DNA from 4 places in the Pseudomonas sp. HD57-3 genome. Region 3 is predicted to be linked to each of the others. Evidence: predicted binding sites of a transcription regulator. Region 3 holds the regulator's gene; each other region holds the start of a gene.

Region 1 (7,935 bases), 1.2 Mb from region 3:
CGGCGACAGCGGTCGCTGGCTCCCCGGCGTGTGCGAATGCGGACTGCCCACGCCGCGCTTCGAGCTGCTGCAACGTCACGGCAGGCTGATGCGCATCGGCACCGACTTCATCTGCCTGTCGCAACTGGCAGAGCATCTGCAGACCGAGTTCCAGCTGATCCTCGAACATGTCCCGGACGGCCTGGAGCGCATGCGCTTTCGCAGCCCACGGCAAGCCGATGATGTTCAGCGCCGCCTGCTGGACTATCCGACCCTGGCGACGCTCATCCACACCGGACTGCTGACCGTTGAGGCAGAGGTTTGCGGCAGCGGTCGGTTCACCCGCAACAAACACAGCGGCAAGACGCCGCTGCTGATCGACAATCGGGGCGTTGGTCCCTGCGCAGACAGGCAAGGAGCCGAACATGAACACACGATTTGAACTGCAAGAACTGGTGACGTTGGCACGACGGCACTCCAGCTTTTATGCAAGCCACTTCGCCGATATTCCCCCGCACATCTCATCACTGGAACAACTGCCGGTGATTGACCCGGTGGAATACTGGAAAGGCAGTCATGACCTTGACCAGTGGCCTGTCCTGACGGCGCCGCTGAATGACGCACTGGTTTTCAAGACCGGAGGCACCACCAGCGCCGGCAAGTTTTCACTGTTCCGGCGCGAGGAATGGCAGACGCTGGTGACGGACTTCGGTCGCAGTCTCGACGCGCAGCTGAGCGCCGGGGACCGGGTGGCCAACCTGTTCTTTGCGGGTGACCTGTATGCCAGTTTCATCTTTACCCACGATGCGCTGGCGCAGGTTGAAACCGAGATCGTCGAGTTTCCCTTCACCGGCCATATCGACTCGAACCTCCTCGCCGATGCGATCGACCGGCACCGGATCAATGTGCTCGCGGGTATACCGGCCCATCTGCTGAGCTTTGCCGCGTGGCTCGAGCAGAATGGCCGGGCCCTCGAGGGTGCCACCGCCCTGCTCTACGCCGGCGAAAGCCTGTTTGACGCACAGTTGCAACGGCTTGAGCGGGTGTTCCCCAATGCCCGCGTGGCCTCGATCGGCTACGCCAGCGTGGACGCCGGATTCATCGGTGCCAGCCATCGTGACTGTGCTCTTGGCGAACACCGGGCTCCCGAAGGCCACGGTGTGCTGGAAATTCTCGACGAACAGACCGGTGAAGTGATCGAAGAATGCGGTCGGGTCGGGCGCCTGGTCATGACCAACCTCACGCGCCGGTTGATGCCGTTGATCCGCTACCCGGTCGGCGACCGTGCGTGCTGGCGAGAGCCGCCAGGCACGTCGGGGCGCAAGTTCGCGCTGATGGGCCGCTGTGCCGACAGCCAGAGGGTGCGCGTGGGCATTCTGACTCTGCTGCCGCAATCGATTGGCGAGACCGTGCGGCGCATCACCGGCAGCGACGAATGGCAACTGGTCATCGAGCAGGATGACGCCATGGATATCCTGCGCCTGAACTGGGCGCCGGACGCCCTGACACCGGCAAACGCTGAAGCCGACCAGACGCTGCACAGTGCCTTGATCGAAGACTATCCGTTGATCAGGCAACTGAGCGCCGATCACCTGCTGGCATTGCAGATTCGCTGTTGCAAGGTTCAGGAGCTGGCACGCCATCCACGCTCCGGCAAGCGTCAACGTGTGCTCGATCGGCGCGTCTACAACGGCTCTGGCCAGGGGACCTGCTGATGGACGCGATCACCCTGCGGGGCTACCGCACTAGCGACGCCCCGGCCGTCAGTCGCCTGTTCAGAAAGATCTATGGCGACCATTACGCTCAGCCGCATGTTTATCTGCCCCGCATGATCAGCCAGAACCATGCCGACCGCCGCTGGCACTCGTTGGTAGCGGTGGCGAACGGTCAGGTGGCGGGTCACTCCGCGTTGATTCTCGACAAAGGATCATCCCTCGCCGAACTGGCCCTGAGCGTGGTAGATCCGCAGATCCGTGGGCAAAACGTGGCCACGCAAATGGGCCGGCATTTGCTGATCCATGCGCAGGCGCTGGGTTATCAGGGGGTCACGATCAAGCAAATGACCCATCACCCCTACACCCAGAAAATGGCCGCTGGCCTTGGTTTTCACAACACCGGCGTGTTGCCCGATCACGCACCGTCGCCCTTTGGCGGCGCGGTGACCGAATCGCTCGTGCTGGGTTACGCCCCGGGCGATGGTTATCAGCGCCCGTTGCCGGCTTTGACCTGGCCGAATGAATGCCGTGAGTTCATGCAGCAGATGTGCGACATGTTCGGAACGCGCTTGAACGTGTCGCCCTGGGTCGGCGCACCGGCGCAGCTGGAACAGCGCTGGGGGCGATACGACGGGGTATTCAACGAAGTGGACGACAGTTTGCTCAAGCAGCTGCAGCAACTGCCCGACCATTGGCTGATTTCGATCAGGCTCAGGCTGGCGCAGGGTTTCGACAATGCCTGGCGCCGGTTATCGGCGAGGGGTTTCGTGTTCAGCGGACTGGCGCCCGATGACAAAGGCGCTGGATGGCTGGCGTTGTTTCATCGCGGGTTCCAGCCCAAACCCCTTGAACTGCATTGCCCGCAAATGCAGCGATTGCATGACGATATGCAGCGGCAGATCGCCTCGCCCTCTAAATTCCACGCTTGCGGCAATCGCCCATAAACGAAAGAGCCCGCCCCGTTACCGGGGCGGGCTCTGTCTGTCATGCCTTGGCTTTTATACCTTGATCGGTAGGAGGCTTGCGTTCTCCGCCCTGACCGTAAGTCTGCAGGTTCTGCAGTACATAAATGGCTTTCTTGTACTCCGGAATCAACGTATTCGCGTACTTGTTGCCCTTGAGATTGTTGTTCTGGATGGTATCGAGTTGCGTCGCGAAATATTCCAGCGCATTGAACTTGGCATCCGGATCCTTCTGAATACCGAAGCGATCGAACTTGTCGCCGGCGTTGAGCAAGGTCATGGACGTGATCTCGGAAATCAGGCCCCGGCCACGCAGCATTGCACTCAGACTGCCCAACTGTTTGGCCGAAACATTGGTGGGATCGAAACCCTTGATGTTCTTGTGCAGCCCCTGCTTGTCCATTTCCGCGGTACTGATCGCAGTGGGGTCGTTGCCGACCAGGGCCAGCATCTGCTTGACCTTCACACTTTGAGAAACCGGTTTGCTCGAGCTGCCTGTATCTCGAACCAGCAAACCCGCCTTGGGTTGCCAGGCACCGGTATATCCGATAGTCATGAGCAAGCTCCTTGCGAGGAAAACATGAAAAATTCCTTGTTGAACGACTTTTGAGTTGCCCGGAGTATCGGCCGGCAAACCAATGGCACCAACTCCTTTGTGCACTTTTTTACAATTTTCGTACATTCACGATACAAACCAATAACAGCCCCGTAAATGCGGGACTAGAGCCTTCATGACAATGTGATGAAAGTGGGGTTGTTGCTCTAACGTTCGGGACGTTTAGTTCCAATGTATCAGGCCAGATACCTTCCTTTGGTCGGGATCGGCTCTTTTAGGACGAAAGTACCTAAAGCTTCCCGAGTACCCGACGATACGTTAGGAAACCCGCGCTGTTTTTCCCCTGCCCACAATAAGAATCCCTGCTCAAGGACCGGTTTCCATGCCCGCATTCCGCACCATTCAGGCTCGCTACACGCTGTTTCTGGTTCTGTTCATTTTGTTGTTGTCGGTGCTGACCGTGGTTGGCATCAGCCAGTTGGTCGCGCCCAAGCTGCGCCATACCGAAGAGCAAGTGGTGCTCAACCGCATCGCTGAAGTGGCCGAGCAGATCCAGGGCGAATTGAACAAGGTCCAGGCGCAACAGCGCAGCATCACCCAGACCATCCCGCTGCTCGACAGCGCGGCCATCGACACCGTGTTGCCGGGGCTGGTGGATCAATACGGCGAACTGAAAGTCTTCGGCGGCGGCATCTGGCCGTTGCCCGGCCAGCGTGAGGCCGGACGCAACAAGTTCAGTACGTTCTGGCACCGGGATGCCTCCGGCAAACTGGCGGTGAACACGTTCTGGAACAGCGACGCAGCCCCCAACTATTACGACCAGAGCTGGTACAAGGGCGGCATGCAGACCCCGCGCGGCCAGTGCGCCTGGGCCGCTGCCTATAAAGATGACGCCAGCGCCGAACCGCGCACCAACTGCGCCATGGCCATCCAGAAAAACGGCAGCGCCTGGGGCGTCTCGACCATCGACGTGACCTTGGGCTTCTTCAACGATCTGGTGGCGCGCAAGGAAAAAGACCTCAACGCCGAAATGCTGATCGTCGAGGCTGACGGCAAGATCATCAGCAACAGCTCGCGCATCAGCGGGCCGATCGTGCTCAAGAACATCAGCGAACTGGCCGGCGGCTCGACCTTTGCCAGCCAGGTCAAGGCCGGGCTGCAAAACCGTGAGCAGGCGCAGCGCGTCGAATTCGACAACCACGGTGAAGCCAGCACCTTCTTCATGCGTCCGATCGAAGGCACCCCGTGGTTCCTCGCCACCGCGCTGCCGACCAAAATGCTCACCGCCCAGCGTGACGACGTGCTCAGCAGCCTGAGCCTGTTGCAGATTCCGCTGGTGATCCTGCTGGTGCTGTTGCAGGTCTACGCGATCCGCCAACTGGTTTCGCGCATGAAAGCGCTGAAAGCCAATATCGATTCGTTGTCCAGCGGCGATGCCGACCTGACCCGACGCATCACCATTCGCGCTGAAGATGAACTCGGTGCCATCGGGCATTCGGTCAACACTTTCATCGCCTACCTGCAGAACATGATCGGCGAAGTCACCCAGGCTACCGGCGCCATGGCCTCGAGCCTCGACAACCTGCAACGCACGTCTACGCACACCAGCCAGATTCTGGCGCGCCACGCCTCGGAAACCGACCAGACCGTTACCGCCATCAACGAAATGAGCTCGACCGCCGAAAGCGTCGCGCAAAATGCCGCCGAAACCGCCGCTTTCACCCAGCGCGCCAACGAAAACGCCGATCGCTCACGTGTGGTGGTTGGCGAAGCGTCAAGCAGCGTGGTCGCACTGATCGACGAAGTGGCCAGCGCCACCCACAAGGTCGAAAGCATGCAGCAGGACGCCCAGCGCATCACCGAAATCCTCGGTGTGATCGGTGCCATTGCCGGCCAGACCAACCTGCTGGCGCTCAACGCCGCCATCGAAGCAGCGCGGGCCGGTGAGCAGGGTCGCGGTTTTGCAGTGGTGGCGGACGAAGTGCGTGCCCTCGCCGCCCGCACCCAGGCCAGCACCTCGGAAATCAACGAAATGTTGAGCCGCTTGACCCAAGGTGTGAGCTCGTCGGTCAGCGCCATGGAAAACACCCAGGCCAGCTGCCAGTCGGCTGCGGACGCCACGGCGCGAGTCAACAGCGGTCTCGACGAGATGGCCGGCTCCGTCAGCCACATCAACAGCCTCAGCACCCAGATCGCCACCGCTGCCGAACAGCAAAGTGCGGTCACCGAAGAGATCAACCGCAGCATGGTGCAGATCCGCCACATGGTTGATGAGCTGGTGGAAAGCGGTCAGGCCAGCGAACTCAACACCCGCCAGCTGCTGGAAGCCAACAGCCGGGTGAGCGCGATCATGGGGCGCTTCAAGGTTCGCTGACCGTTTTGTCATCTTGCGCTCAGTGGCCTGTCAGCTTTGATCTACGATCATGTTGGCAGGCCTGCCTCGTATCACTTGGAAACACTCCGTTGATGCCCGGCAGGAAAAACCGGTCAAAATGCCTTCCTTTTTTGACCGTTCCTCCTTCGAGCCGAGAGCCCTCCATGCGAAACCACCTGCGTCTGGCCGCCCTGAGCGCCCTGTTCATCTCCTCCCTGGCCCAAGCCGCCGACCTCATCCCGATCGAAGTCCACCGCGACGCCAACTGTGGCTGCTGCAAAAAGTGGATCAGCCACCTGGAAGCCAATGGTTTCAAGGTCGAAGACCACGTCGAATCCGACATGAGCAGTTTCAAGCAGCAACACGGCGTTCCGCCACGTCTGGCGTCCTGCCACACCGCGATCATCAACGGCAAATTTGTCGAAGGCCATGTGCCGGCGGAACAGGTGCTGGCCCTGAGCAAGCGTGACGATCTGCTGGGCGTTGCCGCACCGGGTATGCCGATGGGCTCGCCGGGCATGGAAATGGACGGCATGAGCGATGCGTATCAAGTGATCGGCCTGAAGAAAGACGGCGCCGATGTGGTGGTGGCGGATTACCCGGCCCATTGATGACGGCGGGTTATCTCGGGCTGTTCCTGGCCGCGTTCGGTGCTGCGACGCTGTTGCCGCTGCAATCGGAAGCCGTGCTGGTCGGGCTGCTGGTCAGCGAACGCTATTGGCTTTGGGGGCTGTTGGCCGTGGCGACGCTGGGCAACGTCCTCGGTTCGCTGGTGAACTGGTGGCTGGGGCGCAGGCTGGAACGGTTTCAGGACCGGCGCTGGTTTCCGGTCAGCCCCAAGCATATGGAGCGTGCCCGCGTTCACTATCAGCGTTACGGTCACTGGTCGCTGCTGCTCAGCTGGCTGCCGGTCATTGGCGATCCGTTGACGTTGATCGCCGGGGTCATGCGCGAACCTCTCGGGCGCTTTCTGTTGATCGTCACCCTCGCCAAAGGCGCCCGCTACGGGGTGCTGGCAATGCTCACCCTCGGCTGGCTCGGTTGAACGATCGGGCCCGGGGATTGCCTGTGTTTAACGTCGCCCTAATCCGGCCGTTCCAGCATCGGCCGATTTCTTGTGGAGTTGTCCTATGTCTGTGTCGCTGAACCGCTGGCTGCCCGGCCTGTTGCTGACCGCCGCCCTGCCCCTGCTTGCTAACGCCGAAGGCCCGCAATACGGCCCGGAGCTGCAAGGCTTTGATTATCCCTACACCCTCAAGCACTTTGCCTTTCAGTCCCAGGGCAAGTCGCTGCAGATGGGTTACATGGACGTCGCCGCCCACGGCAAGGCCAACGGACGCACCGTCGTGCTGATGCACGGCAAGAATTTTTGCGGCGCAACCTGGGACAGTTCCATCAAGGCCCTGAGCGAGGCCGGTTACCGGGTGGTCGCCCCGGATCAGATCGGTTTCTGCACCTCCAGCAAACCTGATCACTACCAGTACACCTTCCAGCAACTGGCGGCCAACACCCAGCAACTGCTCAAGACGCTGGGCATCCAGAAAGCCACCCTGCTCGGCCACTCCACCGGCGGCATGCTCGCCACCCGTTACGCGCTGCAATACCCGGATCAGGTCGAGCAACTGGCGCTGGTCAACCCGATCGGCCTGGAAGACTGGAAAGCCCTCGGCGTGCCGTATCGCAGCGTCGATCAGTGGTATCAGCGCGAATTGAAAGTCACCGCCCAGGGCATTCGCGACTATGAGCGCACGACCTATTACGACGGCCGCTGGAAACCTGAATTCGACCGTTGGGTGGACATGCTCGCCGGCCTGAGCAATGGCCCGGGCAAGACTCAGGTCGCATGGAACTCGGCGCTGATCTACGACATGATCTTCACCCAGCCGGTGTACTACGAGTTCAAGGACCTGAAGATGCCGACCCTGCTGCTGATCGGCACTTCCGACACCACCGCCATCGGCAAGGACATTGCGCCGCCGGAAGTGAAGGCGAAAATCGGCCACTACGACGTACTGGGCAAGCAGGTGGCAAAACTGATTCCTCAGTCGACGCTGGTGGAATTCCCCGGCATGGGCCACGCCCCGCAGATGGAAGAGCCGGCGAAATTCCACGAGGCACTGCTGGGCTGGCTGGACAAAACCAATCCCGTTCGTTGAAGAGGTAACGCTGATGGCGGTGCAGATTGCGGTGATCGATGACTGGCAGGACGTCGCGCGGGGCGTAGTCGACTGGTCGGTGCTCGACAGTCTCGGCGAAGTCACCTTCGTCCATGAGTACCCGGCGGACAACGCCACGCTGGCCGAACGTCTGGGCCGGTTCGAGGTGATCTGCGTGATGCGCGAACGCACG
Region 2 (7,935 bases), 1.2 Mb from region 3:
TCAATGCTCGTCGTTATAGACGAACTTTGGCATTTCCCAATGAAAACGAATCGCCAGAAGACGCAACAGGAAGCCACCAAACAGCGTGATCAGAATCGCCTGCTCGCTCGGCACGTTGAGGAACAGACAGAGCATGTAGCACCACGCCGCAGCGAACGAGACGCTGGCGTACAGTTCGCGACGGAAGATCAACGGGATGTCGTTGCAGAAGATATCGCGCAGGATGCCGCCGAATACACCCGTGATCACGCCGCTGACCGAGGCCACCAGCATGCCGTGGCCCATTTCCAGGGCAGTCATGCAGCCGATCAGGGTGAATGCCACCAGACCGACCGCGTCGAGCACCAGAAACAGCGAACGCAGGTGACGCATCCAGCGTGCGGTAAACACAGTGATCATCGCCGCGACAGTCGTCAGCACCAGGTACTCCGGGTGTTTGACCCAGGTCAGCGGATAATGCCCGAGCAGCACATCGCGCACCGAACCGCCGCCTAAAGCCGTGACGCAGGCGATCAGCACCACGCCGAACCAGTCCATGCCGCGACGGCCCGCAGACAGGGCGCCGGTCATGGCTTCGGCAGTAATGGCGACGAGGTAGAGCATCAGCAACATGGTGGCGATCCTGGCAGGAAGGCGCGCAGTCTACTCACTTCGCCGAGGCACCAAAAGAGGGCACCTCGGCGTGGGTGCCGATCTCAGAACTTGATGAAATGCTTGCGGTAGTGCTGCAGCTCGGCGATGGATTCGCGGATGTCGTCCAGCGCCAGGTGAGTGCTGCCCTTCTTGAAGCTGTCGCGTACGTCCGGCGCCCAGCGCGCGGCCAGTTCCTTGAGCGTGGAAACGTCGAGGTTGCGGTAGTGGAAGTAGCTTTCCAGCGACTTCATGTGGGTATAAAGGAAGCGGCGATCCTGGCAGATGCTGTTGCCACAGATCGGCGACTTGCCCTTCGGCACCCACTGTTCGAGGAAGGCGATGGTTTCGGCTTCGGCCTCGGCCATGCTCACGCGGCTTTCACGCACGCGCTGGGTCAGGCCCGAGTTGCCGTGAGTGCGGGTGTTCCACTCGTCCATGCGGGCGAGGACTTCGTCGCTGTGGTGGATGGCGATCACCGGGCCTTCGGCCAGGGTGTTCAGGTCACTGTCGGTGACGATGGTGGCCATTTCGATGATCACGTCGTTTTCCGGATCCAGACCGGTCATTTCGAGGTCGATCCAGATCAGATTCTGCGGGTTTTGCATATTTCGGCTCCTGAGCAATGCTGCGCAGTTTAGCCTAGGCAGCCTGCAGGGCGTGCTAAACTCGCGGCCGTTTTACCTAATCGCTGCATTCTTCAGACGGAACACCCATGGCCAAACGCCAACTCAATCGTCGTCAAAACTGGCGCATCGAAAAGATTCAGGGCGAGCGCGCCGCCCGCGCCGCCAAACGCGAGTCCTCGGCTGTCGAGGCGCTCGAAGGCGGCGATCTGGGCCCGGAACAGCACGGCCTGGTGATCGCCCACTTCGGTGTGCAGGTCGAGGTCGAGGCCGTTGACGGCGAACTGGCCGGCCAGGTCTTCCGCTGCCACTTGCGTGCCAACCTGCCAGCGCTGGTGACCGGCGATCAAGTGGTCTGGCGCGCCGGCAACCAGGGCATCGGCGTGATCGTCGCGCAACTGCCGCGCACCACCGAGCTGTGCCGTCCGGACAGCCGTGGCCAGCTCAAACCGGTGGCCGCCAACGTCGACATGATCGTCATCGTCTTCGCCCCGCTGCCCGAGCCCCATGCCAACCTGATCGACCGCTATCTGGTCGCCGCCGAGCACGCCGGCATCCGCCCGTTGCTGCTGCTGAACAAATTCGACCTGATCGACGAGCAGAACGCCCCGGCGCTGAATGCCCTGCTGGCGGTCTATCGCACGCTGGGTTACCCGGTGCTGGAAGTCTCGGCGCACCACGGCAACGGCATGGAGCAATTGCAGAAGCAGCTCGACGGGCGCATCAGCGTGTTCGTCGGCCAGTCCGGTGTCGGCAAGTCGTCGCTGGTCAACAGCCTGCTGCCGGAAGTCGAAACCCGCGTCGGCCCGCTGTCCGAGCTGTCCGGCCAGGGCACGCACACCACGACCACCGCACGCCTGTTCCACTTCCCCGGCGGCGGCGAACTGATCGACTCCCCGGGCATCCGTGAATTCGGCCTCGGCCACGTCAGCCGCGCCGACGTCGAAGCCGGTTTCATCGAGTTCAACGACCTGCTCGGCACCTGCCGCTTCCGCGACTGCAAACACGACCGCGAACCGGGATGCGCACTGCTCAAGGCCCTGGAAGACGGCCGCGTGCAGCAGCAGCGCATGAATAGCTATCGCTCGATCATCGCCAGCCTGCCGGAAAACGGTTACTAGGCTTTAAAGTAGCCAGACACAAAAAAGCCGCGATCATCTCGCGGCTTTTTTGTGGGTCACTGTTTCGGCGCGGAGGCCGGTGCAGCAGCCGGTGCAGCCGGCGCCGGGGCTGGTGCCGCTGCGCCCGGCTCGGTCGGTTTCGGCAGCGGGTCGTCGAACAGGTTCAGCCGTTCGCGCAACTCGTGGGCCGGCACCGGCTGCTGATCCGCCGGCAGGGCGTTCGGGTCGACCGGGGTGGCCGGCGCGGCGCCGTTCTGGCCTTGATCTGCCGGTTTCGACGGGTCGGCACCTTGCGAACCTTCGATGGCTGCCTGAGCCTTTTTGGTCAGCACCACGATGTCGATGCGGCGGTTGACCGGGTTGAACGGGTTCTCCTTGTCGAACAGTGCCGACGAGGCGTAACCAACAACCCGCGCCACTTGAGCATCCGGATAACTGCCCGCCACCAGTGCACGCCGGGCGGCGTTGGCACGGTTGGCCGAGAGTTCCCAGTTACCGAAATCGCCGTTGCCCACGTAAGGCTTGGCATCGGTATGACCACTGATGCTGATCTTGTTCGGCACCGCCTTGATGGTGTCGGCCATGGCCAGCAGGATGTCTTCGAAGTACGGTTTCAGGCGTGCAGAACCGGAGTCGAACATCGGCCGGTTCTCGGCGTCCATGATCTGGATGCGCAAGCCGTTCGGCGTGATCTCGAACAGGATCTGGTCCTTGAATTTCTGCAGTTGCGGGTTCTCGTCGACCTTGTTCTGCAGTTCTTGCAGCAGCAGTTCCAGGCGTTCCTTCTCGACCTGCTCGGCCATGCCTTCAACCTGTTCGGTGTCGACCGTGACCTTGTCCGGCTGCGGTTGAGACTTCACTTCAGGGTTGAGGGTGTTTTCCGGCGCGAGGGTCGGCGTACCGCCCAGATCGATGATGTACGGCGTGCCGCTCTCGGAGAAACCGACCGGGTCCTTGAAGTAACCGGCGATGGCGATCTTCTGCTCCGGGGTCGCGGTGGACAGCAGCCACAACACCAGGAAGAACGCCATCATCGCCGTCGCGAAGTCGGCGAAGGCGATCTTCCACGCCCCGCCGTGATGCCCGCCGGCGATGCGCTTGACGCGCTTGATGATTATCGGCTGGTTATTTTCCATGACTTAACGACCGCGAACAGCTTGTTCCAGCTCGGCAAAGCTTGGACGGTGAGCCGGGTACAGAACCTTGCGACCGAACTCGACAGCCAGCGACGGCGGCATGCCGGAAGCCGAAGCCACCAGCGAGGCCTTGATGGCTTCGTAGACGTTCAGCTCTTCCTTGGCATCGTGGGCCAGGGAGTGCGCCAGCGGGCCGAAGAAACCGTACGCCGCGAGAATACCGAAGAAGGTACCCACGAGTGCCGCACCTACGTGCAGACCGATGGACTTCTGATCGCCCTCACCCAGGGAGGCCATGGTCACCACGATACCCAGTACCGCCGCGACGATACCGAAACCCGGCATGGCGTCGGCAATGCCGTTCACCGCGTGGGACGGATGCTCGAGGTCTTCCTTCAGGCTGTACAGTTCCATGTCGAACAGACCTTCCAGCTCGTGGGGAGCCATGTTGCCGGAGGACATGATGCGCAGGTAATCGCAGATGAACGCGGTCATGCGTTCGTCTTTCAGTACCGCCGGGTACTTGGCGAAGATCGGGCTCGCGGCGGCGTCTTCGATGTCGCCTTCGATGGCCATCATGCCTTCGCGGCGGCTCTTGTTGAGGATCTCGTAGATCAGGCCCAGCACTTCCAGATAGAACGTGTGGCTGAAACGCGAACTGAACATGCTCAGGGATTTCTTGAGCACGTGCATCGTCATGTAGCCGGGGTTGGCCTGCAGGAATGCACCGAGTGCAGCACCGCCGATGATCATCACCTCGAAGGGCTGGATCAGAGCGGCAATCTTGCCGTGGGAGAGCACGTATCCGCCGAGCACGCTCGCGAATACGACGATGATGCCGATAATTTTAGCCATAGGTAGAAAGTACTTATTTAAGTCGGGTTCAAGGTCATATTCGGAAGTTAAAAAATCTCTTCTTCTACTTATCGGCAAAACTGCGCCAGACTATAGCCAGTTCAGGCGAAAAGCCAATTTAGCCCATGCCGGGCGCGTCTACAGTCAGTGAAGATCTCGTCCAGACATGGCTAATGAAACGAACGTCCCACACGCAAAACCGACCACACTCGATGGCTGGGTGAAGCTGCTCGACAGCGTTCGCCTGCCGGTGCCGCAAGATGCCCATGACCGGGTCTGCCGGGCGATTCGCGATGACCGCAGCTCGCTGCGCGACATTGCCGACCTGATGCAGGACAGCCCGGCGCTGGCCCTGAGCATCATCCGCGAAGCCAACCGCCATACCCACGGCAACATGACTGCGCCTGCGGAAAACCTCGAAGTGGCGATCAATCGCCTCGGCCTTGCCCGTACCGAAGAACTGCTGGCGCGCCTGCCCGCCGAGCCTGCCGCACAGATCCCCCAGGCCCTGCGCCAGTTGCAGATGATCAGCCAGCACGCCACGCAACAGGCCAACGGTTTTTTCGCCAGCCGCCTGGCGCGACTGTGGCAGGACATCCATTGGGGCAGCCTGCTGTTTCTGTCGCCGCTGTGGCCGTTGGCTCTGACCTTTCCCAAATTGCTTGAAGAGTGGGAAGTGCGGGTTATCCACAAGGGTGAATCCGCCCGTGCAGTAGAGAAGCAATTGTTCGGCGTGCGCCTGCTGAAAATCGGCGAAGCGCTGGTGGAAGCCTGGCGTCTGCCGATCTGGGTCCAGCAAGGTTATCGCCTGCTGCTGACCGAGCAGCGCGAACTGGTCAAAGTCCTGCGCATTGCCCGCGACGTCGATCATCCGCTGCGCCAACAGAATCGCCTCGATGACGACCCGACCCTGCGCCGCTGGCTCAACCAGCCGGCCAACACCGTGTTGCTGGCCAACGGCCTGGCACTCTCGGCGCAACAGGCCTGGGACAGTCCGCACAGCGAGCGCTGGCAATACCTGACCAGCCTTTATCTGCAAATCTCGATGGACGAGGTGCAGCAACAGTTGCACCAACAGGCCGCCGTCAGCGCTCGCCATCATTCCATGCCGGACCTGTGGCACCCGGCGGTTTCGCTGCTGTGGCCGTGGGGCACCCGACGCCTGCCTGCCGGAATGCTGCCGGCTGCGGCGCCGTCCGCTGAAGACCTGACCCAGTGGCGCCGCCAATGCGCCGAACTGCTGGCTGTGCCAAGCCGCTTCACCAACGCCATGAGCCTGACCGTCGCCGCCCGCGATGCGCTGGTCGCCAGCGGCATGCGCCGGGTGATGATCCTGATGGCCGACCGCAGCCACGCCAATCTGCGCGTCCATCAAACCTCGGGGTTGCCGAAGGAAGCCGCTGCACTCAATTTCGTCGTCAGCCAGAGTTCGGTGCTGCAACGCTTGCTCGCGCAGCAGGCGCAAGTACGCATCACCCCGGACAACAACGCCCAGTTTTCCGCCCTGCTGCCGCCCTCGCTGCGCACGCTGTTCCGGGGCGAGCACCTGTTCCTGCGTTCGCTGGTGAACAACGGCCGGGTGATCATGATCGTGGTCGCCGACCAGGGTGGCGGGCCGTTCGCCGACATCACCGTGCAAGCCTTCGGCAAAACCGCGCAGTGCATCGAGAAAGCCCTGCACAGTTTTAGCCAGCGCGGCCAATGACAGCTACAATCCTTCCCCTTTGTGCTCTGGAGACCTCACATGTCTGATTTCTCTGGCCTGGCCCTGGTGATCGAGCCGAGCGACCTGCTGCCGCGCCTCGAATCCCGCGATCTGATTCTGGTGGATCTGACCAGTGCCGCCCGCTACGCCGAGGGACATATTCCCGGCGCACGTTTTGTTGATCCGAAACGCACCCAGCTGGGTCAGGCGCCGGCTCCGGGCCTGTTGCCGAGCAAGGAAAAACTCGAAGAACTGTTCGGTGAGCTGGGCCATCGCAAAGACGCTGTCTACGTGGTCTATGACGACGAAGGCGGCGGCTGGGCCGGGCGCTTCATCTGGCTGCTGGACGTGATCGGCCATGACAAATACCACTACCTCGACGGCGGTCTGCCGGCGTGGCTGGCGGAAGGTTCGCCGATGTCGATCCAGATTCCTCCGGCGGCGGGCGGCCCGGTTGCCCTGACCCTGCACGAGGAACCGACCGCCACTCGCGAGTACCTGCAGAGCCGTCTCGGCGCTGCTGACCTGGCGATCTGGGACGCTCGCGGGCCGCTGGAGTATTCCGGCGAGAAGGTCCTGGCGGCCAAAGCTGGACACATCCCCGGCGCAGTCAATTTCGAATGGACGGCAGGCATGGATCAGGCGCGCCAGCTGCGCATCCGTACCGACATGCCGCAGATCCTCGAAAACCTCGGGATCACCAGGGACAAAGAAATCATTACCCACTGCCAGACCCATCACCGGTCCGGTTTCACTTATCTGGTGGCCAAAGCCCTCGGTTATCCGCGGGTCAAGGGCTACGCCGGTTCCTGGGGCGAATGGGGCAACCACCCCGACACCCCCGTCGAGCTTTAAGGATTTTTAAGGACAGTCATGAAAGAGCGTTTGTTTATCATCAGCCAGTACCTGCTGCCTCATCACCTGCTGTCGCGCCTGGCCGGCTGCGTCGCCGAATGCCGCGTGCGCTGGTTCAAGAATGCCTTCACCACCTGGTTCGCCAAGCGTTACCAAGTGGACATGTCACAGGCACTGGTTGAAGACGTCACCGCTTACGAGCACTTCAACGCCTTCTTCACCCGCGCCCTGAAAGACGGCGCGCGTCCGCTGGACCAGACCCCGGGCGCGATCCTCAGCCCGGCCGACGGCGCGATCAGCCAGCTCGGCCCGATCGAACACGGTCGCATCTTCCAGGCCAAGGGCCACAGCTTCAGCGTGCTGGAACTGCTGGGCGGCGATGCAGCCAATGCGGCGCCGTTCATGGGCGGTGAATTCGCCACTGTTTACCTGTCGCCGAAGGACTACCACCGCGTGCACATGCCGCTGGCCGGCACCCTGCGCGAAATGGTCTACATCCCGGGCCGGATCTTCTCGGTCAACCAGACCACCGCAGAAAACGTTCCGGAACTGTTCGCCCGCAACGAGCGTGTGGCGTGCATCTTCGACACCGAGCGCGGGCCGATGGCCGTGGTGCTGGTGGGCGCGATGATCGTGGCATCGATCGAAACCGTGTGGGCCGGCCTGGTCACGCCACCGAAGCGCGAACTGAAAACCTTCCGTTACGACGAAGCCGCCCGTGCGCCGATTCATCTGGAAAAAGGTGCAGAACTGGGGCGCTTCAAGCTGGGTTCGACCGCGATCGTGCTGTTCGGGCCGGATCAGGTGAAATGGGTTGAAGAATTGAAAGCCGGCTCGCCGGTACAGATGGGTCAGGCCTTGGCACAGTCGAACGCCTGAACCTGTTGATCCGCCCTTTCGCACGTCTGCGAAGGGGCGGACACGACCTGAGTGGCGCCGTTACTCTATCTGCCCACGGAAGCCGATAGGGCCTTCGTTGGCGTAGGTATTGGTGCCACTGAGGTTTT
Region 3 (7,935 bases):
AACGGGGAAAACCGGTGGATCGCTCTCAGTTAATCAACAGTGCTCGCTCGAACATTGCCGATCTCAGTCGGGGCAATCTGGGTGTGCCGCTGTTGCTGCTGGTCATGCTGGCGATGATGATGTTGCCGGTGCCGCCGTTCCTGCTCGACGTGTTCTTCACCTTCAACATTGCCCTGTCGATCGTCGTGCTTCTGGTCTGCGTGTACGCCTTGCGGCCGCTGGATTTCGCGGTGTTCCCGACGATCCTGCTGGTGGCGACGCTGTTGCGACTGGCGCTGAACGTGGCGTCGACGCGGGTGGTGATGCTCCACGGTCAGGACGGCCACGCCGCCGCCGGTAAGGTGATCCAGGCCTTCGGTGAGGTGGTGATCGGCGGTAACTACGTGGTCGGTATCGTGGTTTTCGCGATCCTGATGATCATCAACTTCGTCGTGGTAACCAAGGGTGCCGGCCGGATCTCCGAGGTGAGCGCGCGCTTCACCCTCGATGCGATGCCCGGCAAGCAAATGGCGATCGACGCCGACCTCAACGCCGGTCTGATCGATCAGGCCCAGGCCAAGGCCCGTCGTCAGGAAGTCGCCCAAGAGGCAGAGTTCTACGGTTCGATGGACGGTGCCAGCAAGTTCGTACGCGGTGACGCCATCGCCGGTTTGCTGATTCTGTTCATCAACCTGATCGGCGGCATGGCCGTCGGTATCTTCCAGCACAACATGACTTTCGCTGACGCGGGCAAGGTTTACGCCTTGCTGACCATTGGTGACGGTTTAGTGGCGCAATTGCCATCACTGTTGTTATCTACAGCTGCGGCGATCATGGTGACCCGTGCTTCCGGCTCGGAAGACATGGGCAAGCAGATCAATCGCCAGATGTTCGCCTCGCCCAAAGCGCTGGCGGTGGCTGCCGGTCTGATGGCGGTCATGGGCCTGGTGCCGGGCATGCCGCACTTCTCGTTCCTGAGCATGGCTGCCCTGGCTGCCGGTGGCGCTTACCTGTTCTGGAAGAAGCAGAACGTGGCCAAGGTCGTCGCGCTGGAAGAGGTCAAGCGTCAACAGGAGCTGCTGCCGTCGCCGGCCCGCGCCATGGAAACCAAGGAGCTGGGCTGGGACGACGTGACCCCGATCGACATGATTGGCCTGGAGGTCGGCTACCGCCTGATTCCGTTGGTGGACCGCAACCAGGGCGGGCAATTGCTGGCGCGGATCAAGGGCGTGCGCAAAAAGCTCTCGCAGGATCTGGGCTTCCTGATGCCGACCGTGCACATCCGCGACAACCTCGACCTGGCGCCAAGCGCCTATCGCCTGACCCTGATGGGCGTGATCCTGGCCGAAGCCGAGATCTACCCGGATCGCGAACTGGCGATCAACCCGGGGCAGGTCTACGGCTCGCTCAACGGCATTACCGCCAAAGATCCGGCTTTCGGCCTGGAGGCGGTGTGGATCGAAGTCAGCCAGCGCGCCCAGGCGCAATCGCTCGGTTACACCGTGGTCGATGCCAGCACCGTGGTTGCGACCCACTTGAACCAGATTCTGTACAAGCACTCCAGCGAGCTGATCGGCCACGAAGAAGTGCAGCAATTGATGCAATTGCTGGCCAAGAGCTCGCCGAAACTGGCTGAAGAGCTGGTGCCGGGCGTGGTCACGCTGTCGCAGTTGCTCAAAGTATTGCAGGCGTTGCTGGCCGAACACGTGCCGGTGCGCGATATCCGCAGCATTGCCGAAGCCATCGCCAACAATGCCGCCAAGAGTCAAGATACCGCCGCTTTGGTGGCCGCTGTGCGGGTCGGCGTATCCCGCGCCATCGTCCAAAGCATTGTAGGGACTGAGTCGGAGCTGCCAGTTATCACGCTGGAGCCAAGGTTGGAACAAATATTGCTCAATAGTCTGCAGAAGGCAGGACAAGGCTCGGAAGAGGGCGTTCTGCTGGAGCCGAGCATGGCCGAGAAGCTGCAGCGTTCGCTGATCGAAGCGGCGCAGCGCCAGGAAATGCAAGGTCAGCCGGTGATCCTGTTGGTAGCAGGCCCGGTTCGCGCGATGCTCTCGCGCTTTGGTCGCCTGGCAGTTCCCGGACTGCATGTGCTGGCCTACCAGGAAATTCCGGACAACAAGCAAGTGACCATCGTTGCGACAGTAGGGCCCAACGGCTGAGGTAGTGGTTTATGCAAGTTAAGCGTTTTTTCGCCGCCGATATGCGTCAGGCCATGAAGCTGGTTCGTGATGAGCTGGGCGCTGATGCCGCCATCATTGGCAACCGCCGCATCGCCGGCGGCGTCGAGCTGACGGCGGCGCTCGATTACAAACTGTCGGCGCTGGCCCCGCGTGTTCCGAACATGGAGCTCGAGGACGAGCTGCGCAAGACCCAGTCGCGCATCGTCACCGCACAGGCCGAACTGAGCCTGCGTGGCGAAGCCGACGGCAACACCAATCGCCAGTTGTTCGCCGGGCTGCCGTTGACGGCCGGCCTGCCGCTGACCGCTGCCGAGCCGCTGACCGAACCGACCTACGAGGCTCCGGCCCGTCCGGCACCGGCGCCTGCAGCGGTTTCCGCTGGCGTCGACCCGCGTGCTCTGGACTCGATGCGTTTCGAACTCAACAGCCTGCGCGAACTGATGGAAGTGCAACTCGGCACTCTGGCCTGGAACCAGCTGCAAGGCAGCCGTCCGGCCCAGGCCAATCTGTACCGTCGTCTGCAACGCATCGGTTTGTCCGGCCCGCTGTCCCGTGATCTGCTGTCGATGATCACCGAGATCGACGAACCGCGTCAGGCCTGGCGCATGCTGCTGGCGCACCTGGCACGGATGATTGCCGTACCGGAAGTCGAGCCGCTGGAAGAGGGTGGGGTGATTGCCATGGTCGGTCCTGCCGGCATGGGCAAAACCACCACGCTGGCCAAACTGGCCGCCCGTTACGTGCTCAAGTACGGCGCGCAGAACATCGCGCTGGTGAGCATGGACAGTTTCCGTATCGGCGCGCAGGAGCAGCTCAAGACTCTGGGCCGCATCCTTAACGTTTCGGTGACCCACGTCGATCCGGGCCAGTCCCTGGTGCAGGCGCTGGATCCACTGCTGCGCAAACGCGTGGTGCTGATCGATACCGCCGGCCTGCAAGCCAGCGATCCTGCCCTGCGCATGCAGCTGGAAAGTCTGGCCGGTCGTGGCATTCGGTCGAAAAATTATCTGGTGCTGGCAACCACCAGCCAGAAACAGGTTCTAACCGCCGCTTATCACAGTTACAAGCGTTGCGGGCTGGCCGGGTGCATCCTGACTAAACTGGATGAGACGGCCAGCCTTGGCGAAGTGCTGAGCCTGGCGATCAGTCACGAACTACCGGTCGCCTACCTGACCGATGGGCCGCGTATTCCGGATGATCTGCATCTGCCGCGCCGTCATCAACTGGTCAGCCGCGCCGTCAGTGTGCAAATGCAGGAAGAACCCAGCGAAGAAGCCATGGCTGACATGTTCGCTGATATCTACCACAGTCCGACCAAGCAGGTTGGCTGAGGTAATGAACCGTTTTTGTACCTACATCGATGGTCTGCCATGCATTGTTCCGGTTGTGAACGCGCAGCCAGTAATGTGGCCTCCGTCTATGCAAGACAAGGTAAAGAAATAACATGGGCAGCATGCATCCCGTACAGGTGATCGCGGTGACCGGCGGCAAAGGTGGCGTCGGCAAGACTAATGTGTCAGTGAACTTGTCCCTGGCGCTGGCAGAGCTTGGCCGTCGGGTCATGCTGCTGGACGCCGACCTGGGGCTGGCGAACGTCGACGTTCTGCTGGGCCTCACACCCAAACGCACCCTGGCCGACGTGATCGAAGGCCGCTGCGAGCTGCGCGACGTGCTGTTGCAAGGCCCCGGCGGAATCCGCATCGTGCCCGCCGCTTCCGGCACCCAGAGCATGGTTCACCTGAGCCCGGCCCAGCATGCCGGCCTGATTCAGGCATTCAGCGACATCGGCGACAATCTCGACGTGCTGGTGATCGACACCGCTGCGGGTATTGGTGACTCGGTAGTCAGTTTCGTTCGCGCGGCCCAGGAAGTGTTGCTGGTGGTCTGCGACGAGCCGACCTCGATCACCGACGCCTACGCGCTGATCAAACTGCTCAACCGCGATTACGGCATGAACCGCTTCCGCGTCCTGGCCAACATGGCCCAGAGCCCGCAAGAAGGTCGCAATCTGTTCGCCAAGTTGACCAAGGTCACGGATCGCTTCCTCGACGTCGCCCTACAATACGTCGGCGCGGTGCCCTACGACGAAAGCGTGCGCAAGGCGGTGCAGAAGCAGCGTGCGGTCTATGAAGCCTTCCCGCGTTCCAAGTGCGCACTGGCGTTCAAGGCGATCGCACAGAAGGTCGACACCTGGCCGCTGCCCGCCAACCCGCGCGGCCACCTCGAATTTTTCGTCGAGCGCCTCGTGCAGCAAACGGCAGGACCTGTGCTATGACCGCCAGCGGTATGAACCTTTACAAAAAGTCGGCGCGTGACGCGCAGTACGAGCTGATCGAGCGTTACGCGCCACTGGTCAAACGCATCGCCTACCACTTGCTGGCGCGATTGCCGGCCAGTGTGCAGGTTGAAGACCTGATCCAGGCCGGGATGATCGGCCTGCTCGAAGTCTCGACCAAATACGACGCCAGCAAGGGCGCCAGTTTTGAAACGTACGCGGGCATCCGGATCCGCGGTGCGATGCTCGATGAAGTCCGTAAGGGGGATTGGGCGCCACGCTCGGTTCACCGCAATACCCGTATGGTCAGCGACGCGATTCGCTCGATTGAAGCTAAAACCGGCCGTGACGCTAAAGATCACGAAGTTGCGGCCGAACTCCAATTGAGTCTCGACGATTACTACGGGATTTTGAACGACACCCTGGGCAGCCGGCTGTTCAGTTTCGACGACCTGTTGCAGGACGGCGAACACGAAGGGCTGCACGAGGATGGCGCCAGTGCTCATCTGGAGCCGTCGCGCGATCTGGAAGACGAACGTTTCCAGGCCGCGCTGGCGGACGCGATTGCCAATTTGCCGGAGCGTGAGCGACTGGTGTTGGCGCTGTACTACGACGAAGAGCTGAACCTCAAGGAGATCGGTGAAGTCCTTGGCGTCAGTGAATCGCGGGTCAGCCAGTTACACAGCCAGTGCGCGGCCCGCTTGCGGGGGCGTTTGGGGGAGTGGCGAGCGCGCTGAAGGCAGTGTGGGGACACTGCGAACGAGGCTGGTGCGGTGGTGAACGGCACCGGTCTTGCTCTGTTGTGCTCCAGACAGTCATCGAGTGTTTTGCCGGATTGATTGAAATGGCGCGTCCAGGTGCTGGGCGCGTTTAAGACTGCTTGGAGGTCGAATTGAACAAAGACATGAAAATCCTCATCGTTGATGACTTCTCAACGATGCGGCGGATCATCAAGAACCTGTTGCGTGATCTCGGGTTCACCAACACCGTTGAAGCCGACGATGGCACCACTGCCATTCCGGTGCTCAACAGCGGCAGCATCGACTTTCTGGTGACCGACTGGAACATGCCTGGCATGACCGGTATCGACCTGCTGCGCCACGTCCGTGCCGATGAAAAGCTCAAGCACCTGCCAGTGCTGATGGTGACCGCTGAAGCCAAGCGCGAGCAGATCATCGAAGCGGCCCAGGCCGGCGTGAACGGCTATGTGGTCAAACCTTTCACGGCCCAGGCGTTGAAAGAAAAAATCGAGAAGATTTTCGAACGCATCGGCTGATGAACGCGCGGGGGAGCTATGGAGCATAACGAATCTTCACAGGGCGATTTTGAGTCGACCCTGAAAAAACACGCGGTCGAACTGGTCGAGAGCCTTGAAAAAGGCAAGTTCGGCGACGCTGTGCAACTGATCCATGAGCTCAATCAGACCCGTGACCGTGGCCTGTACCAGGAAGTGGGCAAGCTCACGCGTGAACTGCACAGTGCGATCGTCAATTTCCAGATCGATCCGCACATGCCGCAGGCTGAGGAAGTGTCGCAAATCACCGACGCTACCGAGCGCCTGGGCTACGTGGTCAAACTGACCGAAGCTGCCGCCAACCGCACCATGGATCTGGTGGAAAGCGCGACCCCTGTGGTCAATGGCCTGGCTGACGAAGCCCAGGCCTTGAGCGCCGATTGGAGCCGCTTCATGCGCCGTGAGGTCGGGGCTGAAGAGTTCCGTGAACTGGCGCGCCGGGTCGACGGTTTTCTGGCACGCAGCAGCGCGGACAACCGCGCGGTGTCGAGCAATCTGAACGACATTCTGCTCGCCCAGGATTACCAGGACCTCACAGGCCAGGTGATCAAGCGCGTGACCCAATTGGTCACCGAAGTCGAAAGCAACCTGCTCAAGCTCGTGCTCATGGCCAGCCAGGTGGACCGCTTTGCGGGCATCGAACATGACCGTGCGGCGATGCTTGCTGAAAAAGATCCACAAAAACATCTCTCGCAGGGTGAAGGTCCGCAGATTCATGCCGATAAACGAGAAGACGTTGTGTCCGGTCAGGACGATGTGGACGATTTGCTATCCAGCCTTGGATTTTGAGTTTTTTTGGGTTTTTAGACCTGTAGGAGCACCCCATTAATGAGCTTCGGCGCCGATGAAGAGATCCTTCAGGATTTCCTGGTTGAGGCCGGCGAGATTCTTGAGCAACTGTCCGAACAACTGGTCGAGCTGGAAAGCCGCCCGGATGACGCAGATCTGCTCAACGCAATTTTTCGCGGTTTCCACACTGTAAAAGGGGGCGCCGGCTTCCTTCAGCTCAACGAGCTGGTGGAGTGCTGTCACATCGCCGAAAACGTGTTCGACATCCTGCGCAAGGGTGAACGACGCGTCGATGCAGAACTGATGGACGTGGTGCTCGAAGCGCTGGACGCGGTGAACAGCATGTTCAGCGAAGTCCGCGATCGCAGCCCGATCACCGCCGCCACCCCGGAACTGCTGGCCGCCCTGGCGCGTCTGGCCGAACCGCAATCGGCGGATGAAGCCCCGGCTTCGCCTGTTGCCGAGATGATCGAAGAACTGGTCGTCGAAGGCGATTCGGGTGACATCACCGATAACGAATTTGAACAGTTGCTGGACTCGCTGAACGCCGTCAAGGCCGAAGCCGAAGCCCCGGCGGCTGCCGCTGCACCTGCTTCCACCGAAGCGGCCAGCGATGAAATCACCGACGCGGAGTTCGAGTCGCTGCTCGACCAGTTGCATGGCAAAGGCCAGTTCGCGGCCGACGCTGTGGCTCCGGCCGCTGCTGCACCGGCTGCTCCGGCGGCGGGCGACAGCTCGGACATCACCGACGACGAATTCGAAGCCTTGCTCGATCAGTTGCACGGCAAGGGCAACTTTGCCGTCGATGCACTGGAATCGGCAATTGCTTCGGTTCCTGCGACGGCTGCTCCGGCAGCGGCTGCGGCCGGTAGCGATCTGATCAGCGATCACGAGTTCGAATCGCTGCTCGACGATCTGCATGGCAAAGGCAAGTTCACTGACGTCGCCACCGGTGCCGTCGTGACTGCTGGCAATGCTTCGGCTGTTGCAACACCTGCTGCGAAGGCCCCGGCCGCTGCGGCAAAACCTGCTGCAAAAGCGCCTGAGCCGAAAGCCGAACCGGCCAAACCGGCTGCCGCTGCGGCACCGGCTCCGGCCCGTGCACCGGCGACTCCACCACCGGAAAAACCGGCGAGCGAAGCCGAGACCACCGTACGTGTGGATACCGCGCGTCTCGACGAAATCATGAACATGGTCGGCGAGCTGGTGCTGGTGCGTAACCGTCTGGTGCGCCTGGGCCTGAACAGCGGCGACGAGTCGATGCAGAAGGCCGTGTCGAACCTCGACGTGGTCACCGCCGACTTGCAGACCGCCGTCATGAAGACCCGGATGCAGCCGATCAAGAAAGTCTTCGGCCGCTTCCCGCGTCTGGTTCGCGACCTGGCACGTCAGCTCAAGAAAGAGATCAACCT
Region 4 (7,935 bases), 3.1 Mb from region 3:
GTCGACCTTGAACGTACCGGCACGGGTGTAGGAGATCGAGCCGTTGTTGCTCAGGGTGAAGAAACCCGAACCGTTGATGCCCATGTCCAGCACGTTGCCGGTGTTGTTGATGTCACCCTGGGTGAACTGCTGAGAAACGTTGGCCAGGCGCACACCGTTGCCGATGACCTTGCTGCCGCTACCCAGGCGAGTGGCCGAGTAGACGTCTTCGAATTCTGCACGGGACGATTTGAAACCGGCGGTCGCAACGTTGGCGATGTTGTTGCCGGTCACGTCCAGTTGCTTGTTGGCTGCATAGAGACCGCTAAGGCCGATATTGAAAGACATATTCCACTCCTTTGTGCCGGTTAGTCGGCTCTATATACCAATGGTTTGTACTTTGGACAGGGCAACGGTGCCCTTGCCGGACAGGTTGAGCATCAGCTCGCCACCGGTCTGGCTGATCGTCACGCTGGTGACCGTGGCTGGCAGATAGGTCGCCATATCGGTCGAGGTACCGTTGATCGAGGCGTTCGCCTTGACGGTGTAGGTACCGGTTTTCACCAGGTTGCCGTCCTTGTCCTTGCCGTCCCAGGTGAAGCTCGCATTGCCGGCGGCGCGGCTGCCCAGGTCGATGGTGCGAATGGCGGTGCCACTGCTGTCGGAGATGGTGACGGTACCGCCGGCAATCGACGACGGGACGGTGACCGAACCGGTCATGCCTTTGCTCGGATCGTCAAGCTGGACCGAGTTGGTCTGCACGATCACGTTGCGGCCGACCAGCGACGAAGCCTGCAGGGCTTGCGACGAGTTGTAGTTGCCGGCCAGCGAGCTGACGGTGCTGTTAAGGGTGGTGATCCCCTCAAGGCTGCTGAACTGTGCCAACTGGGCAACGAATGCGCTGTTGTCCTGTGGGTCGAGCGGGTTCTGGTTTTTCAGCTGGGTGACCAGCAGTTGCAGGAACGCGTCCTTGCCCAGGGCCTGGCCGCCGGTCGAGCTGTTGGTGGCCGAAGCGATGCCGCCGGTGGTCGTGCTACTGGTCTTCTTCGAAGAGTTGGCCAGTATGTCGTTCATCGTCAGGCTGCTGGTGGTATCGGTAACACTCATGGCAGTCGCCCCTTATTACTGACCGAGGGTCAGCACCTTCTGCATCATGGTTTTGGCGGTGTTCATCATTTCGGCGTTGGTCTGGAACGACCGGCTCGCGGAAATCATGTCAGCCATTTCTTCCACCACGTTGACGTTCGGGTAGTAGACGTAGCCCTTGGCGTCGGCCGCCGGATGGTTCGGTTCGTAGCGCGCTTCGAGGTTGCTCTGGTCTTCGACCACGCCCATGACCTGCACGCCTTGACCGGCTGCGTCCTGGTTCTGGAACAGCGAATTGCTGCCGCCGCTCTGGCCGCCCTGGAACATGGTGGCAAACACCGGGTGACGGGCACGGTAGGTCTGGTCGATGCTCGACGAGACGGTCTCGGCGTTGGCGATGTTCGACGCCACGGTGTTGAGACGGGTGGTCTGGGCGCTCATGCCGCTGCCGGCAATGTTGAAAACGCTGGACAGGGACATGGATTACTCTCCGCGCAGGGCTGAGACCAGCCCTTTGAATTTGCTGTTGAGCAGGGTGAAGCTGGCCTGGAAGCCGACGGCGTTTTCCGCGTAGTTCGACTGTTCCAGCTGGGCGTCCACGGTGTTCTGGTCGATCGACGGCTGCATCGGCGTGCGATACATCAGCGACTCGTCGCCATTGCCCAGGCCTTCAGCTTCGATGTGACGGCTGTTGGTCATGTTCAGGGCGATGGTGCCGTTGGCGTTCTTCTGGCTCTGTGCTTCGAGCACTTTGGAGAACTCCAGATCCCGCGCCTTGTAGTTCGGGGTGTCGGCGTTGGCGATGTTGTTGGCCAGCACTTCGGCACGCTGGGCGCGGAAGCCCAGAGCCTTTTCGTGAATGCCGAGCGCTTTATCGAAGCTGATGCTCATGTCGGGAACCTTCAGGTGACCGGATTTTTCGTAACAGGGTTATAGCAAGCGGCGTGCCAGTTTAAGAAAGCCCCGGATTACGGGGCTTTGCGCGGAACCGGCAACACGGCAATGCCAGAAAAGCGGCAACCGGTTTCCGCCGGATGCCGCTTTTCTGCCGCCTGCCACCGGCAAAACCTTCAGGCATAAAAAAACGGGAGCCCCTGAGGACTCCCGTTTCTGGTGTTGCCGGTCTTGATCACTTCGCCTGGTAGATGATCCCCGGGCTGCACTGAACCATCTGGTAATGATCCGGCAGACCGTTCAGCGCTTCGGAAGCGCCGAGGAACAGATAACCGCCCGGTTTCAGCGTGCTGTGGATGCGCAACAGGATGTCCTTCTTCACCTCGGCGGAGAAGTAGATCAGCACGTTGCGGCAGAACACGATGTCGAACTTGCCCAGGCTGGCGTAGCTGTCGAGCAGGTTGAACGAGCGGAATTCCACCCGGTTCTTGATCGGCGCCTTGATCACCCAGCGCCCCGGCCCTTTCGGGTCGAAGTAGCGCTGAAGACGATCGGCGGACAGACCGCGACCGATCGCCAGGCTGTCGTACTCGCCGGTCTTGCAGTTGGTCAGCATGCTGCCGGACAGATCCGTGGCAACGATCTGCACACCCATCTTCAACTGACCGATGTTGGTCCGCTCGAACTCATCGATCGACATCGACAGCGAATAGGGTTCCTGACCCGACGAGCAGGCCGCCGACCAGATCCGCAGACGCTGGTTGGGAGCGGCCTTGATCGCCTCGGGCAGCACCTTGTTCTTCAAGACTTCAAACGGATAGGTGTCACGAAACCACAGGGTTTCGTTGGTCGTCATGGCATCGACCACCTGCTCGCGCAAACCGCTGCGCGGCTGGGTCTGGATGCGCTGAACCAGCTCACCCAGGGACTTGATGCCTTGCTGCTCCATCAGTTTGTTGAGACGGCTCGACACCAGGTACTGCTTGTTTTCACCGAGCAAAATGCCACAGGCTTTTTCCAGGAAGACCCGGAACTGTTCGAAATCCAAATTACCCGTAGACAAATGATGCCGCCTCTTAAATCGTGTTGAACGCCAGGGGCAGAAGGCCCTTAGCTGATATCTGCTGCTTTGATCCGGTCGACTACCCGGGATGCCAGGTCATCAGGACGGAACTTGGCCAGGAAGTCATCGGCACCGACTTTCTTGACCATCGCCTGATTGAACACACCCGACAACGAAGTATGCAGGATGATATGAAGCTTTTGCATGCGAGGGTCGCTGCGGATCTCGGCCGTCAGGGTGTACCCGTCCATCTCCGGCATTTCGATGTCGGAGATCATCATCAGGAACTCTTCTTCCGGCTTCTTGCCCTCGTCGACCAGCTTGCGCAGGTAATCCAGCGCCTGCTTGCCGTCGTTCAGCGCCACCACCTCGACACCGACCGTCTGCAGGCAACGCGTCACCTGCTTGCGCGCCACCGACGAGTCATCGACCGTCAACACCCGCAGCGACAACGCCTTGCTCTGGGTCTCGACATCCACCACGCCGACCGAAATCGCTTCCGGGGTCGGCGCAACTTCCGCCAGCACCTTCTCGACGTCGATGATTTCGACTAACTGATTGTCGACCCGAGTCACAGCGGTCAGGTAATGATCGCGTCCGGTGCCCTTGGGCGGCGGATGAATCTCTTCCCAGTTCATGTTCACGATACGTTCCACCGAGCGCACCAGGAAACCCTGGGTCTTGGTGTTGTATTCCGTGATGATCACGAACGGACTGTTCTTGTCTTTCAAAGCACCGGAGCCGGTCGCCATCGCCAGATCAAGGATCGGAATGGTCGCCCCCCGGATATTCGCCACCCCGCACACGACAGGACTGGACTTGGGCATCAGCGTCAGTTGCGGGCATTGCAGCACTTCCCGAACCTTGAACACGTTGATCCCGTAGAGCTGCTGGCCGTCGAGACGGAACAACAACAGCTCCAGGCGATTCTGCCCCACCAGTTGCGTGCGCTGGTTCACCGAATCCATTACACCAGCCATGCCCAGACTCCTACACCAACGCCAAGTGTTGTTGCGACGCACATTCATTGCTAAACGGCACGGCGCTTGCTTTTTAACTCGTATGAACGCTCAAACGACATTTTTCCGACGCCTGACATCTCCCCTCCGCAGAGGGCTTTGCGCGATGTCCGCCGTTTGCCTTTTTTTCGCTGGCAGCCCTGCCGGTGCTGATGCGGTTACCTTGCCTGACATGCTTATCGGCGTCACTCAGGGCTTTCTTGAATTCACCGTAGAAGACTATCTGGCTACCAGTCAAACGGAAGGCCGTTATGAAATCGAGGTCAACCAGCTCGATCCCCGCATGCGCATGCCTATGTGCGACAAGGAATTGACAGCGACACTGGAGAGTCCGGCACGCCCTCTGGGCCGTGTCACGGTCAAGGTCCGCTGCGAAGGCGCCTCCCCCTGGACGGTGTTCGTGCCCGCTCAAGTCCGCCTGTTTCGCGAGATTGTCACCACCACGCGACCACTCAAACGCGCCGGCATCATCGAGCCTCAGGACGTGACCTTGCGCGAGCGCGACGTCAGCACGATCAATCAGGGTTTCCTGACGTCGGTGGATGAAGCCATCGGGCAGAAATTGACCCGACCAACGGTAGCCGATCAAGTCATCACCCTCGTGCATCTGGAACAGGCGGAAGTGGTTCGCAAGGGCGATCAAGTGGTGATCACCGCCCGCAGCGGCACCCTCGCCGTGCGGATGCCGGGCGAAGCCCTGTCCAACGGTGGCCTGAAAGAACAGATTCGGGTGAAAAACCTCAATTCCCAACGGGTTATCAAGGCGCAGGTTATCGCGCCCGGCCAGGTGGAAGTTGCCATGTGAATGGCCATGTAGCGGTGATGTGAGCGGCTGTATGAACGGATATTTGAAAAGCCCCTGAGTACTCAAGCAGAAAACTGGCGCTGACCAGAGCTGTTCCCTAAACTGTGCCGCAGCAGGATCTGCAACGGCGCATGCAAGCTCATTGCTAAATGAGCCTAAAGTTTTCCAGGGGATGGCCGAGAACATGGCAAGCGTCCAAATTCCCAGAGGTTTTTAACATGGTCATCGATTTCAGCCGTTTGAACAGCTCCTCGTCACTTACGGGCAGTACACGTACCAGCAACGCCAAGGAAACCGCCGAAACCGGCACCTCCGCGCCGCTGAATACCCCGGCCGAACAGGCCAGTACCGCAAAAAGCGGGGAATCGGTACACCTCAGCAATGAGGCTCAACAGTTGCAGAAGGTCACTGACAAGCTGCGTGATCAGCCTGCCGTCGATAAAGCCCGCGTGGCCGAATTGAAAGCAGCGATTGCCGATGGCAGCTACAAAGTCGACAGCAACCGTGTAGCCAGCAAACTGCTTAATTTCGAAGCCCAGCGCTAGGCCTCGGTCAGCGCCAGGCTTTTGGACGCTTAAAACCCAAGGCCAGCCATGCACGACACTAATTTATTGCAACTGATCACCGACGACTTTGCTCCAGCTCAACAATTGCTGGAGTTACTGCAAACCGAGTCCCTCGCCTTGCACGGTCGCGACATGCCTCTGCTGGAAGAGATTCTGGCGCGCAAACAGGCATTGATCATTCTGCTCGAACAGCATGGCCGCAAGCGCAGCGAAATCCTCGCCAGTCTCAATCTGTCCCTCGACCGCGCAGGCCTGGAACAACTGGCCAGCCAGTCGAGCATCGGCGACCAGTTGCTGAGCCAGAGCGATGTCCTGACCGACCTGATTGCCCAGTGCCAGGCGGCCAACGTCAAGAACGGCCAGTCGATCATCATGCAGCAGGCCGCCACGGCCAATCAGCTGAAAATCCTCACCGGCGGCGAGCCTCCCGCGCTCTACGATGCCAGTGGCACCTTCTCCAAACTGCAGAAACCACGCGCGCTCAGCCAGGCGTGATGCTTTCTTCTATGCTTGCGCCCTATCAACGTGCGAAACATGCTGGCAAAATACTGGCCAGCCGTAGTCAAATTTTGTCTGGAGATTGATTTAACGTGTCCAACGATGACGCTCCGCAGCCCCCAAAGGTGCTCACCACGCCCCTGGAGATCTCCAGCAATCTGCGCCAGCTGCAAGAGAGCCACGATCCGCTGATCATTACGTTCCACGAGCGCAGCCAGCGCTTCCAGAGCTACCTGATTGAAGTCGATCGCGAGAACGGTTCGATCAAGCTTGATGAAATGATCCCGCGCGACGGCGAACGTTTTCTGGAAGCAGGCGAACCGTTCAAGGTTGAGGGCTTTCATGATGGCGTGCGCATTGCCTGGGAATGCACAGGCACGCTGAGCATCAAGGATTCCGACGGCGACCGCTTCTACACCGGCGACCTGCCCACCGAAGTGGTTTATCACCAGCGCCGCAATGCCTTTCGCGCCGCTTTGAAGCTGACCGACCTGGTCAGCGTCGAACTGGGCGGCGAAAAGCTCAAGTCGCCGATCGGCGGCAAACTGCTGGATATCTCCGCCACCGGCTGCAAACTGCGCTTTGAAGGCGACATCACCGACCGCCTGCAATTGGGCCAGGTCTATGATCGCCTGATCGCCGCGCCGCTGTTCGGCAATCAACCGGTATCGGTCGAGCTGCGTTACCTGCACTTCGAAGAAAAACTCAACATCACCTTCGCCGGCCTGCGCTTTCACAACATCAGCGGCCCGGCGGCCCGCAACGTCGAGCGTTTCGTTTATCAACTGCAACGCGAAGCGCGTCGGTTCGATAAAGACGATCTCTGATCGGCAGGCATAAAAAACGGGCAGTCACTGCGGTGACTGCCCGTTTTTTTTATGCCCGGATCAAGGCTTGGCGGGAGTGATGTCCGGCCCCTCGTCTTCGACTGTCGAGTCGGTGGGCGCGGCAGGTTCCGGCTCCGGTTCAGGAGCGACCGTATTCTGCATCTGCTCCTGCACCACCTGCTCGTCGACCCGCGGGTCAAGCGCAGCCACCAGCGGCGAACTGGACATGCTGTCCGGCATCGCCACGTGATGCAGCGGTGCATCGTCGACCTGGTGCAAATTGGTCACGGCTTTCGGCCGGATCCGCCACACCAGCACCAACGCGAAGAAGGTGAAGAACGCATACAGGCTCTGCGGCCCGAACAGCTTCATCAGCACGCCGGCCGCCAGCGGGCCGATACTCGCACCCACGCCGTAAGTCACCAGCAACATTGCCGTCAGCGACACCCGGCGCTCGCCTTCGACGTGGTCGTTGGAGAACGCCACCGCCAACGGGTACAGGCAAAACTGCACCAGCGAGCAGAGGAAGCCAACAATGAACAACACCTCCAGCGGCACCTGCGGCAGGATCGCCAGCGGTAATGCAGCAATCGCCAGAAAGAACGCGAAACAGCGGATCAGCAGTGCCCGGTCATAACGATCGGACAACCAGCCCAGTGGCCACTGCACCAGCAGCCCGGCAAAAATGCAGCTACCCATGAACAGACCGACCTGTTCGGTGGACAGCCCCTGCTGCGAGGCATACAGCGGCGCCAGACCGTAGAACGAACCGATGATGAGACCTGCACCAAGCACCGTGCTCAGCGACTGCGGCACGCGCTTGATAAAGAAGCGCGGCTCCATCGGCGCCGGATGCAGCGGTGCCGGGTGAATCCGCCGGGTCAGCGCCACCGGCACCAGACACAGGGCAAAGCACAGCGCGACCAGCATCAGCAGCTCCAGGCCCAGGCCCGGGTGCATGACCAGAATCAGCTGACCGAGCACCAGCCCCAGATACGACGCGATCATGTAGCCGCTGAACACCAGACCGCGCTGATTGGCGTCGGCCTGCTCGTTCAGCCAGCTCTCGATGACCATGTATTGGCACATCATGCCGAGGCCGACGATGGTCCGCAGCACCAGCCAGGCCGGCAGCCAGTCCACCAGACCATGACCGAGCACCGCCGCGCCGACGATCCCGGCACACGCCGAGTAGGCA

The links. The regulator FliA, encoded in region 3, starts transcription of late flagellar genes. The targets are predictions, from matches to a motif close to CTAAAGTTTNNNNNNNNNNNGCCGNTAA.
Region 1: a site for FliA is predicted at 3,502-3,529, ahead of AC0R79_RS14585 (methyl-accepting chemotaxis protein). Genes of this name have one in related genera too.
Region 2: a site for FliA is predicted at 4,437-4,464, ahead of motA (flagellar motor stator protein MotA). Genes of this name have one in related genera too.
Region 4: a site for FliA is predicted at 5,002-5,029, ahead of flgM (flagellar biosynthesis anti-sigma factor FlgM). Genes of this name have one in related genera too.

What each region holds. Positions count from the first base shown of each region.
Region 1 covers NZ_CM148568.1:3,245,721-3,253,655, reverse strand. Annotated here, with positions in the region: gene AC0R79_RS14605 (aldehyde dehydrogenase family protein) at 1-421, shown strand, start outside; gene AC0R79_RS14600 (phenylacetate--CoA ligase family protein) at 405-1,694, shown strand; gene AC0R79_RS14595 (GNAT family N-acetyltransferase) at 1,694-2,638, shown strand; gene AC0R79_RS14590 (hypothetical protein) at 2,679-3,212, opposite strand; gene AC0R79_RS14585 (methyl-accepting chemotaxis protein) at 3,595-5,586, shown strand; gene AC0R79_RS14580 (DUF411 domain-containing protein) at 5,751-6,197, shown strand; gene AC0R79_RS14575 (YqaA family protein) at 6,197-6,631, shown strand; gene AC0R79_RS14570 (alpha/beta fold hydrolase) at 6,717-7,742, shown strand; gene AC0R79_RS14565 (D-2-hydroxyacid dehydrogenase family protein) at 7,756-7,935, shown strand, end outside.
Region 2 covers NZ_CM148568.1:828,505-836,439, reverse strand. Annotated here, with positions in the region: gene AC0R79_RS03720 (trimeric intracellular cation channel family protein) at 1-612, opposite strand; gene orn (oligoribonuclease) at 696-1,238, opposite strand; gene rsgA (small ribosomal subunit biogenesis GTPase RsgA) at 1,346-2,377, shown strand; gene motB (flagellar motor protein MotB) at 2,434-3,513, opposite strand; gene motA (flagellar motor stator protein MotA) at 3,517-4,368, opposite strand; gene AC0R79_RS03695 (HDOD domain-containing protein) at 4,535-6,073, shown strand; gene AC0R79_RS03690 (rhodanese-like domain-containing protein) at 6,113-6,928, shown strand; gene asd (archaetidylserine decarboxylase) at 6,947-7,807, shown strand; gene AC0R79_RS03680 (lectin OAA family protein) at 7,868-7,935, opposite strand, start outside.
Region 3 covers NZ_CM148568.1:2,002,719-2,010,653, forward strand. Annotated here, with positions in the region: gene flhA (flagellar biosynthesis protein FlhA) at 15-2,144, shown strand; gene flhF (flagellar biosynthesis protein FlhF) at 2,156-3,496, shown strand; gene fleN (flagellar synthesis regulator FleN) at 3,610-4,440, shown strand; gene fliA (RNA polymerase sigma factor FliA) at 4,437-5,177, shown strand; gene AC0R79_RS09055 (chemotaxis response regulator CheY) at 5,345-5,716, shown strand; gene AC0R79_RS09060 (protein phosphatase CheZ) at 5,735-6,523, shown strand; gene AC0R79_RS09065 (chemotaxis protein CheA) at 6,563-7,935, shown strand, end outside.
Region 4 covers NZ_CM148568.1:5,113,292-5,121,226, forward strand. Annotated here, with positions in the region: gene flgE (flagellar hook protein FlgE) at 1-327, opposite strand, end outside; gene flgD (flagellar hook assembly protein FlgD) at 358-1,086, opposite strand; gene flgC (flagellar basal body rod protein FlgC) at 1,102-1,545, opposite strand; gene flgB (flagellar basal body rod protein FlgB) at 1,549-1,956, opposite strand; gene cheR (protein-glutamate O-methyltransferase CheR) at 2,195-3,022, opposite strand; gene AC0R79_RS23120 (chemotaxis protein CheV) at 3,070-4,002, opposite strand; gene flgA (flagellar basal body P-ring formation chaperone FlgA) at 4,085-4,846, shown strand; gene flgM (flagellar biosynthesis anti-sigma factor FlgM) at 5,065-5,391, shown strand; gene AC0R79_RS23135 (flagella synthesis protein FlgN) at 5,440-5,907, shown strand; gene AC0R79_RS23140 (flagellar brake protein) at 6,003-6,737, shown strand; gene AC0R79_RS23145 (MFS transporter) at 6,798-7,935, opposite strand, start outside.